2 regions of the Curtobacterium sp. L3-7 genome follow, and region 2 is predicted to be linked to the other one. Evidence: predicted binding sites of a transcription regulator. Region 2 holds the regulator's gene; the other holds the start of a gene.
The links. The regulator HrcA, encoded in region 2, represses chaperone genes, less so after heat shock. The targets are predictions, from matches to a motif close to TTNGCACTCGNNNNNNNCGAGTGCNAA.
Positions count from the first base shown of each region.

Region 1 (4,989 bases), 1.9 Mb from region 2:
GCAGGCACTGTCGCAGGCGGGTGTCACGCTCGACGAGCTCGACGCGGTCGCGGTGACCGCAGGACCCGGGCTCGCCGGGGCGTTGATGGTCGGGGTCGGTGCGGCGAAGGCGCTCGCCGTGGCCACCGGCAAGCCGCTCTACGGCGTGAACCACCTGGTCGGGCACGTCGGGGCCGACGTCCTGCGCGCCGACGGCAGCGCGATCGAGCTGCCGACCGTGGCGCTCCTGGTGTCCGGTGGGCACACGTCGCTGCTGCTCGTGCGCGACCTCGTCGGTGACGTCGAGCTCCTCGGTGAGACCATCGACGACGCCGCGGGAGAGGCGTTCGACAAGGTCGCGCGGCTCCTCGGCCTGCCGTACCCGGGTGGGCCGCAGATCGACCGGGCTGCGGCGGACGGCGACCCGAAGGCGATCCGGTTCCCGCGGGGGCTGACCCTGCCGAAGGACATGGCGGCGCACCGGTACGACTTCTCGTTCTCGGGGCTGAAGACCGCCGTCGCGCGGTGGGTCGAGCGCTGCCGTGACGAGGGGCGCGAGGTCCCCGTGGCCGACGTCGCCGCCTCGTTCCGCGAGGCCGTCGTCGACGTGCTCGTCACCAAGGCCCTCAACGCCTGCCGTGACACCGGGGTGGACCGGCTGCTGCTCGGCGGCGGCGTCGTGGCGAACGCGCGCCTCCGCGCGGTCGCGATCGACCGCTGCGCCGCAGCCGGGGTCGAGCTCCGCATCCCCCCGCTCGACCTCTGCACCGACAACGGGGCCATGATCGCGGCCATCGGTGCGCGACTCGTCGCCGAGGGGCACGCGCCGAGCGACCTCGGCATCGCCGCGGACTCGACGCTGCCGGTGACGACCGTCCAGGTCTGAGCCCGGCCCCCGCGCTTGTGGGAGGATCGGGAGCGACGGCCGCACGGGTCGTCGGGAGGGGTGCAACGTGTCCGATCAGAACCAGTGGCCGAAGCCGGGCGAACAGCAGCCGGACGGGCAGCAGCCGGCGTCGCAGGACCCGACCGCATCGGCACCGGCCCCCGGGTCGGCGGCGGAGCCGAACGGGTACGGCCAGGACACGCAGCAGCCGAACCCGTACGCGCCGCAGCAGCCGCAGCCGCAGCAGCAGCAGCCGCCGCAGTACGGTGCTCCGGAGCAGCCGCAGTACGGTGCTCCGCAGCAGAACCCGTACGCCGCTCCCCAGCAGCCGCAGTACGGCGCTCCGCAGCAGCAGAACCCCTACGGCGCCTCGCAGCAGCCGCAGTACGGCGCACCGCAGAACCCGTACGCCGCATCCGCCCCCGGTTCGGCCCAGTACGCCGGGCAGGGCGCTCCCGGTTCCGCGCCGTACGCGAACCCCTACGCCCCCGCCGGCGCGTACTCGAACGCCGGGTACCAGCCGTACGCGCAGCGCCCGAAGACGAACATCCTCGCGATCCTGTCGATCGTGTTCGGTCTCGGTGCGATCCCGTTCTTCTTCATCGCGATCCTGCTCGGCCCAGCCGGTGCGATCCTCGGGCACGTGGCGCTCGGCAAGATCAAGCAGAACGGCGAGCAGGGCCGCGGCCTCGCACTGACCGGCATCATCGCCGGGTGGGTGATGACCGGCGTGTGGATCCTCTGGATCGTGGTCGTCGTCTTCGCGATCGGGCACTCCGGCGGCGGGTACTACGACGACAACTACGACTACGGCTCGACCGGCGCGTTCATCAGCTGAGGCGCTCGCAGAGGATCGCCGTGTGGCGGCCCTCGAGCCGGGTGAGTACCAGGGTCACCCGGCCGGACCCGCCGCGCAGTCGCAGTCGTTTCCGGAACTGGGCGGGATCGACGTCCACGCCGCGCTTCTTGATCTCCACCGTGCCGATCCCGTCCGCGGCGAGCCGTGCCGCGAGCTGCTTGACGTCGAGGGGCATCGTGTCCAGCACCCGGAAGCCCTGCGCGAACGGCGTGGTGACCGCGCGTGAGGACGTCACGTACGCGATCCCGTCGGAGAGCATGTGCCCGTCGATCGACCGCGCCAGGTCACCGATCAGCCGCGCCCGGATGACGGCGCCGTCCGGCTCGTAGAGGTACTCGCCGATCGGCCCCACCGGCTCGTCCTCGGAGTCGTCCGCTGCGGTCAGCTCCGCGATGCCGTGCGGCCCGATGACGGTGGCCGCGCGCCGGATGCCAGGGCGTGCGAGCGGCCCGAACCAGAGTGCGAGCTCGACGACCTCGCGGTCGACGGACGTCCACTGTGCTTCCGCGGTGTCCGGGACGAGGTCACGGTCGATCCCGGGGCCGAGCTTCACCCCGGTCGGCGTGGTCGTCGCCGCCGCGAACACGGTGTCCAGCGACGGCGACCAGTCGTCGGGATCGGCGAGGCGTCGCGTGTTCGCGTGGCCGGCAGTCCGTCGTGCGGGGTCCATCCAGACGCCGTCGACGCGCGACAGGTCGAACGAGGCCGCGTCCCCGAGCTCCACGCGGGCATCGGACCACGGCGAGAGGTTGTACGTGGCGACCGCCGCCGTGACCTCGTCACGGTCGACCGCCGTCACGTCGAGGTCGAGCGCCGCCATCGCCATCGCGTCCCCGCCGATGCCGCAGCCGAGGTCCGCCACCCGACGGAGCCCCGCCGCGGCGAAGCGTCCGGCGTGCTGGGCTGCGACGGACAGCCGGGTGGCCTGCTCGAGCCCGGCTTCGGTGAAGAGCATCCGCGACGCGAAGTCGCCGAACTTCCCCCTGGCCTTCTGCCGGAGCTTCGCCTGGGTCAGCACGGCGGCGACGAGCCCGGGATCGTGCCCCTCCGCCCGCAGCCGGGAGACGACACGGACGATCTCACCGTCGTCGGAGACGCTGGGCGTACGGTCGAGCAGCGCCATCCCGTCCGGGGTCAACAGCTGGGCGAGATCGGCGGCGTCCATGAGACGATCCTGTCATCAACGGATGCGCTGGCACTCGGATTGACCGAGTGCCAGCGGCCCCCTACAGTTGGACTTGGCACTCTCGTGTGCGTAGTGCCAACCGGTTTTCATCTGTACCGAGTCAGTACCGAGAAAGAAGAGGTCACCGTGGCCGTCACCATCAAGCCGCTCGAAGATCGCATCGTCATCCGTCAGGTCGAGGCGGAGCAGACCACTGCTTCGGGTCTCGTCATCCCGGACACCGCGAAGGAGAAGCCGCAGGAGGGCGAGGTCGTGGCCGTGGGTCCGGGTCGCATCGACGACAACGGCAACCGCGTCCCGCTCGACGTCGCCGTCGGCGACAAGGTCATCTACTCGAAGTACGGCGGCACCGAGGTCAAGTACTCGGGCGAGGACCTCCTGGTCCTCTCGGCTCGCGACGTCCTCGCGGTCATCGAGCACTGAACCCCGCTCCACGAACGAACGCCCCGTCAGCTCCCGGCTGACGGGGCGTTCGCCGTTCCGGCCTGGAGGTTCGGGGCACGTCCGTCGTGTCGGCGCACGTCCGTAGCATTGGTCCGTGACCGAGCGCGTGGCCAGGAGCGAAGCATCCGTCGGGGTCGTGCAGGCGATCGTCGCCTACGGGCTCTGGGGACTCATGCCGCTGCTCTTCGCGGCGATGGCCCCGGCCGGCGCCTTCGAGATCGTGGCCTGGCGCATCGTCTTCGGGCTGGGGTTCTGCGTGATCGCGATCGCCGTGACACGGTCGTGGCTCCGGACGCGGTCCCTGCTCGTCCAGCGTCGGGTGATGGGGGTCATGGCGATCGCCGCGGTGCTCATCGTCGTGAACTGGACCGTGTACGTCATCGCGACGACGACGGGCCACACCGTCGAGGCCGCGCTCGGGTACTTCATCAACCCGCTCGTGACGATCGCGCTCGGCGTCGTGCTGCTCCGGGAACGCCTCCGGCCGGCGCAGTGGACCGCGGTCGGCATCAGCGTCGTGGCGGTCGTCGTCATCGCCGTCGGGTACGGCCAGATGCCGTGGATCTCGCTCGCGCTGGCGTTCTCCTTCGGGCTGTACGGCCTGGTGAAGAAGCGTGTCGGCGGCACCGTGGATGCGCTCTCCGGCCTGACGATCGAGACGATGTGGCTCACACCGCTCGCGGTCGGCGCGTTGGTCGTGCTCGGCGTCACCGGGATCGGCGGCATCACGTTCGGCAGCGAGGGCTGGGTGCACGCGCTGATCATGATCGGGGCGGGCCCGGCGACGGCGGTGCCGCTGCTGCTCTTCGCGTCGTCGGCCAGGCGGCTGTCGCTCTCGACGCTCGGGCTGACGCAGTACCTGACGCCCGTGATGCAGCTCGTCGTGGGCGTGACGATCCAGCACGAGGCGATGAGCACCTCGCGGTGGATCGGCTTCGGGATCGTGTGGTGCGCCCTCGTGATCCTGTCCGTGGACTCGTTCACCGCCGCGCGCCGCGCCCGACGTGCCGTCCTGCCGGCCGCACCCGCCTGACGGACGCACCCCGAGCCTCCCGTCCGGCCGCCTGTCCTGTCCTGTCGTCCTGTCGTGCCGCGTGCCGCGTGCCGCGTGCCGTCGTTCCGCGAAAGCGACAGTCCCCGGCAGGAACCCTGCCGGGGACTGTCGCTTTCGCGGGTGCGGTGGTGTTACTTCGCGACCGAGCCCTGGATCGCGCTCTGGTACTGCGGCTTGTTGTCACCGTCGAACTTGTAGATGCCGATGTAGGCGGTCGACGGGTCGTTGTTCTTGTCGAACGGACCGATGCCGGACGGACCCGTGTAGTGGATGTCCTTGCCGTCGTCGAGGAGTGCCTTGCAGTCCTCGAACGTCGAGCACTCGGTGCCGCCGTCCGCGCCGGAGACCGCAGCCATGTTGGCCTGGATCGTGCCGGAGTCGGTGCCCTTGCCCTTCACCGCTGCGAGGGCGGCGAGGGTGGTGGCGTCGTAGGACTCGGCTGCGTACGAGTAGTCGGTGAGGTCCTTGCCCGACGACGTCTTGTAGTAGTCGACGAGGCGCTGCTTCAGTTCGTCCTTCGGCGAAGCACCGGGGATCGTGCCCTGCGCACCCTCGAGCGTGCCTGGGTCGAAGTCCTTCGA
Region 1 covers NZ_CP151474.1:248,231-253,219, reverse strand. Annotated here, with positions in the region: gene tsaD (tRNA (adenosine(37)-N6)-threonylcarbamoyltransferase complex transferase subunit TsaD) at 1-865, shown strand, start outside; gene AAEP80_RS01200 (DUF4190 domain-containing protein) at 933-1,703, shown strand; gene AAEP80_RS01195 (THUMP-like domain-containing protein) at 1,696-2,889, opposite strand; gene groES (co-chaperone GroES) at 3,037-3,333, shown strand; gene rarD (EamA family transporter RarD) at 3,449-4,387, shown strand; gene AAEP80_RS01180 (ABC transporter substrate-binding protein) at 4,540-4,989, opposite strand, start outside.
Region 1: a site for HrcA is predicted at 2,917-2,943, ahead of groES (co-chaperone GroES). Genes of this name have one in related genera too.

Region 2 (4,989 bases):
GGTCGCGTTCGCGGTCACGCTGGTGCTCGCGCAACGGGACGCCTGGCTCGTCAGCGCCGTGCTCGTCGTCGTCGCCGGGCTCGTCGCCTTCCGCTGGGCACGGACCGGCGTCGACCTGTCGGAGGACGAACTCCTGGTGCGTGGCTTCGCGTTCTCGACACGGATCCGGCGTGATCGGATCGTCGCCGTCGACCGCTTCCCGTCGATCGACTGGCGCGGCGCGGACGGCGTCATGCGGGAGACCCTCGCCAACGCGTTCGTCGGGTCGCGGTTCTCCCCGAACCCGTCCGAGGCCGAGATCGCCGTCGCCCGCGCCGAGCTGCAGGCCTGGCTCGACCGCCGCGGCTGAGGATCATCACCGCGCGGACGGTCGGTCGCTACCAGCGGCCGAGCCGCGACTGCAGCACCGCCAACGCGGCGGGTCCCGCGGTGGACGTCCGGAGCACGGTGTCACCGAGCCGGACCCGGACGGCACCGGCAGCCGACAAGCGGTCGAGTTCCGACCCGTCGATACCGCCTTCGGGGCCGACGACCAGCGAGATCGACGTGGCGTCAGCAGGCGGCTCCCACGTGGCGAGCCGTTCGGTGGCGGTCGGGTCGAGCACGAGGAGCACCACACCGGTCGACGACGCGGACGCCGCGAGCGCTGCGGTCGTCACCGGGTCGGACACCGACGGCACCCACGACCGGATCGCCTGCTTCGCCGCTTCCTGCGCGATCGCCTGCCAGCGCGTGCGGCCCTTCGCGACCTTCGCACCCTCCCAGCGGGAGACGCTGCGTGCCGCGGACCACGGCACGACGTGGTCGACGCCGATCTCGGTCGCCGCCTGCACCGCCATCTCGTCCCGGCCGCCCTTCGCGAGGGCCTGCACGAGGGTGAGTGACGGCACCGGGCGCGACGACACCAGGACGTCCGACACCGTCAGCGACAGCGAGTCGCGGCCGAGCGACGAGACCGCGCCGACGACGACCGTGCCCTGGCCGTCCGAGAGCCGCAGCGTCTCCCCGACCCGCACCCGCGACACCGTCACGGCGTGCCGGCCCTCGGCACCGTCGAGCGTCACGGAGCCGCCGACGGCCACACCGTCGAGCGACTCCACCAGGTAGAGCGACGCCATCAGAAGTTGAAGAAGCGGTCGCGGAGCTTGCCGAACATCCCCTGCTGGAACCGGGCGAGCTGCGGCGGTGACGCCTTGTGCGACTTCGCGAGCTGCTCGACGAGCTGACGCTCCTTGTGCGACAGCTTCGTAGGGGTGACGACCTGCACACCGACGCGGAGGTCGCCACGGCCGTTCCCTCGCAGCTTCGTGACGCCGCGGTCCTTCAGCACGAGCACGTCGGCGCTCTGCACGCCGGGACGGATCTCGAGCTCGACCGGACCGTCGAGCCCGTCGATCGTCGCCGTGGTGCCGAGCACCGCGTCGGTCATCGAGACCTCGAGCGTGGCGAGGAGGTCGTCCCCGTCGCGGCTGAAGACGTCGTGGTGGCGGACGCGGATCTCGAGGTACAGGTCGCCGGACGGGCCGCCGGCCGGGCCGACCTCGCCCTGACCGGGCATCTGCAGGCGCAGACCGGAGTCGACACCGGCGGGGACGTCCACCGGGATGGTGCGACGGGCGCGGACGCGGCCCTGGCCCTGGCAGGTCGGGCACGGGTTCGGGATGACGGTGCCGTGGCCGCGGCAGGTGCCGCACGGCGCGCTCGTCACGACGTTGCCGAGGAGCGACCGGACCTGGCGCTGGATGTGGCCGGAGCCACCGCAGATGTCGCAGGTGCGCGGGCTCGTACCGGGAGCGCAGCAGGAACCGCCGCACGTCTCGCAGAGGACCGCCGTGTCGACCTCGACGTCCTTGTGCGTGCCGAAGACGACCTCGTCCAGGTCGACGTCGATGCGGAGCAGGGCGTCCTGTCCCCGTTCGGCACGGCTGCGCGGACCGGTGCCCCGGCCGCCGCCCCCGCCGCCGCCGAAGAAGGCGTCGAAGATGTCGCTGAAGCCGCCGGCCCCACCGCCGAACGGGCTGTCGGCCTGCGGGCCGGCGTCGTACCGTCTCCGCTGCTCGGGGTCGCTCAGCACGTCGTACGCGTGCGTCACGTCCTTGAAGCGCTCGGCTGCGTCCGGGCTCGGGTTCACGTCCGGGTGGAGCTCGCGCGCGAGGCGTCGGTACGCCTTCTTGATGTCGGCGTCGGCCGCGTCACGCGGGACACCGAGGACGTCGTAGTGGTCTGCCACGTATCCCTCAGTTGGTTTCGTCGGTCGTCTGGTCGGTTCGGCCTGGAGGCCGTGGTCACGTCACGCGGTCGGCCCGCGTCGCCGCCGTGGTCGGGCTGGCACGGTCGGCGTGCACTGCAGCGGTCGTCAATTCTCTCCGAGCAGTCTGGACAGGTACCGCGCGACCGCGCGGACCGCGGCCATGTTGGAGCCGTAGTCCATGCGGGTCGGTCCGAGGACGCCCAGCCTGGCGACCTCACCACCTGCGGCGACGTACCCGCCGGCGACGATGCTCGTCGCGTCGAGGCCGTACTCCGCGTTCTCGACGCCGATCCGTGCGGTGACGGACACGTCGTCGAGCTGCATCTCCCCGAACAACCGGAGGAGGGTCACCTGTTCCTCGATCGCTTCGAGCACCGGGAAGAGCCCGCCGGAGAAGTCCTGTTCGCTCTTCGCGAGGTTCGCCGCGCCCGCCATCACCAGGCGGTCCTGCCGGTTCGCCGCGACCTGCTCGATCACGGTCGCGACGACGACGCCGGCGAGGGTCTGCGACTCCGGCCGGATCTGCGCGGGGATCTCCCGCAGCGCCGTCGGGACGTCGTGGAGCAGGAGCCCGACGGTCGCCGCGTTGAGCACCGTGCGGAGCTCGACGAGCGCGGACTCGTCGAGCGCGACGTCGGTCTCGACGACGCGCTGCTCGACCCTGGCGGTGTCGGTGATCAGCACGACCATCAGCCGGGAGTCCCCCAGCCGGACGAGCTCGACGTGCTGCACCCGTGCCCGCACCATCGAGGGGTACTGGACGAGGGCGACCTGGTTCGTCAGCTGGCTGAGCAGCCGGACGGTCCGGCCGAGGACGTCGTCGAGGTCGTTGGACGCGCCGAGGAAGGTCTCGATGGCGTGCCGCTGCGCGCTGGAGAGCGGGCGGGCGGCGGCGAGGTGGTCCACGAACACGCGGTACCCCTTGTCGGTGGGCACCCGCCCGGACGAGGTGTGCGGCGCGATGATCAGCTGCTCGTCCTCGAGCAGGGCCATGTCGTTGCGGATCGTCGCGGCGCTGACCCCGAAGGCGTGGCGCTCGACGATCGTCTTCGACCCGACGGGCTCGCGCGAGGCGACGTAGTCGCGCACGATGGCCTTGAGGACCTCGAGGGAGCGTTCGCTGACCAACCCGGACCCCTTCCACTCGTGCTGGCACTCGGACGTGTCGAGTGCTGATCCTACGCCCGTGCACCGACGTCCCGACACTTCTCCACATCGGGTCGCTACGCTTCCGGCATGACCTACGGACAGCAGCCGGGCAACGGACAGCCGGGCGGACCCTGGGGCCAGCAGCCCGGCGGGCCGCAGGGCCCCGGGCCGTACTACCAGCCGCCGCAGCCGATGACGCCGGAGGACCAGCGCCTCTGGGCCACGCTCACGCACGTCGGCGGGATCCTCTTCAACTTCATCGCCCCGCTCGTGGCGTACTTCGTCCTGCGCGACCGTGGCCAGTTCGTCCGCGAGCACACCCGGGTCGCCCTGAACTTCCACATCACGATGGCCATCGCGTACGCGGTCGGCGTCGTCACGTCGTGGCTCGGCATCGGCGTGCTGATCATCTTCGGCGTGTGGGTCGTGTCGATCGTCTTCGGCATCATGGCCGCCGTCGCCGCGAACCAGGGCCGCTTCTACCGCTACCCGCTGACGATCGAGTTCGTCAAGAACTGACGGACCAGGGCTCGTCGAGCAGCTCGCGGACCACGGCGTCCGCGAGCAGGCGGCCCCGCAGCGTCAGGTCCAGGCGACCCGGCGTGCCGGGCGCCCCCAGGGCACTGCGCCCGTCCACGAGACCACGGGCGATGAGCCCCGCGACCCGGCCACGGCCCTCCTGGCGGAGTTCGGACGTCCGGAGCTCGCCGCGGACGCGCGTGGCGAGGAGCACGCGCTCGACGTACCTGGTCTCGTCGTCGAGGGTCTCGCGCCCTGCGGCCGGCGACTCGTCGGCGAGCACCCGGTTCGCGTACGCGGCCGGGTGCTTGACGTTCCACCAGCGCGTGCCGGCGACGCTCGAGTGCGCGCCGGGGCCGACACCCCACCAGTCGTGGCCCTTCCAGTACGACAGGTTGTGGCGGCTGGCGTGCTCGTCGCCCTTCGCCCAGTTCGAGACCTCGTACCAGCCGTACCCGGCATCGCCGAGGACCCGGTCCGCGAGCTCGTACATGTCCGCGGCGACGTCGTCGTCCGGCGCCGGCAGCTCACCGCGCTTGACCGCGCGGCCCATGGCGGTGCCGTCCTCGACGATGAGCGAGTACGCCGACACGTGGTCGGGCTCGCACGCGATCGCCGCGTCGAGCGAGGTGCGCCAGTCGTCGAGGGACTCCCCCGGCGTCGAGTAGATGAGGTCGAGCGAGACGTCGAGTCCCAGCTGCTTCGCGAGGTCGACGACGAGCGGCACGCGTTCCGGGTCGTGGGTGCGGTCGAGGGTGGCGAGCACGTGCGGCACCGCCGACTGCATGCCGAAGCTCATCCGGTTGAACCCGCCGGCGCGGAGCGTCTCGAGCGAGGACGCATCGACCGAGTCCGGGTTCGCCTCGGTGGTGACCTCGGCCCCCGGCAGGATCCCCCACGTGTCGTCGATGGCGCGGAGGACCATCGCGAGGTCGCTCGCCGGCAGCATCGTCGGCGTCCCTCCGCCGAAGAAGACCGTCGAGACCGGACGACGCGGCACGCCGGAACGGTCGAGCACCTGCGCGGCCCACTGGATCTCGCGGACGGCGTGTCCGGCGTAGTCGTCACGA
Region 2 covers NZ_CP151474.1:2,202,059-2,207,047, reverse strand. Annotated here, with positions in the region: gene AAEP80_RS10725 (hypothetical protein) at 1-349, shown strand, start outside; gene AAEP80_RS10720 (16S rRNA (uracil(1498)-N(3))-methyltransferase) at 378-1,118, opposite strand; gene dnaJ (molecular chaperone DnaJ) at 1,118-2,230, opposite strand; gene hrcA (heat-inducible transcriptional repressor HrcA) at 2,357-3,379, opposite strand; gene AAEP80_RS10705 (DUF4870 domain-containing protein) at 3,488-3,919, shown strand; gene hemW (radical SAM family heme chaperone HemW) at 3,909-4,989, opposite strand, start outside.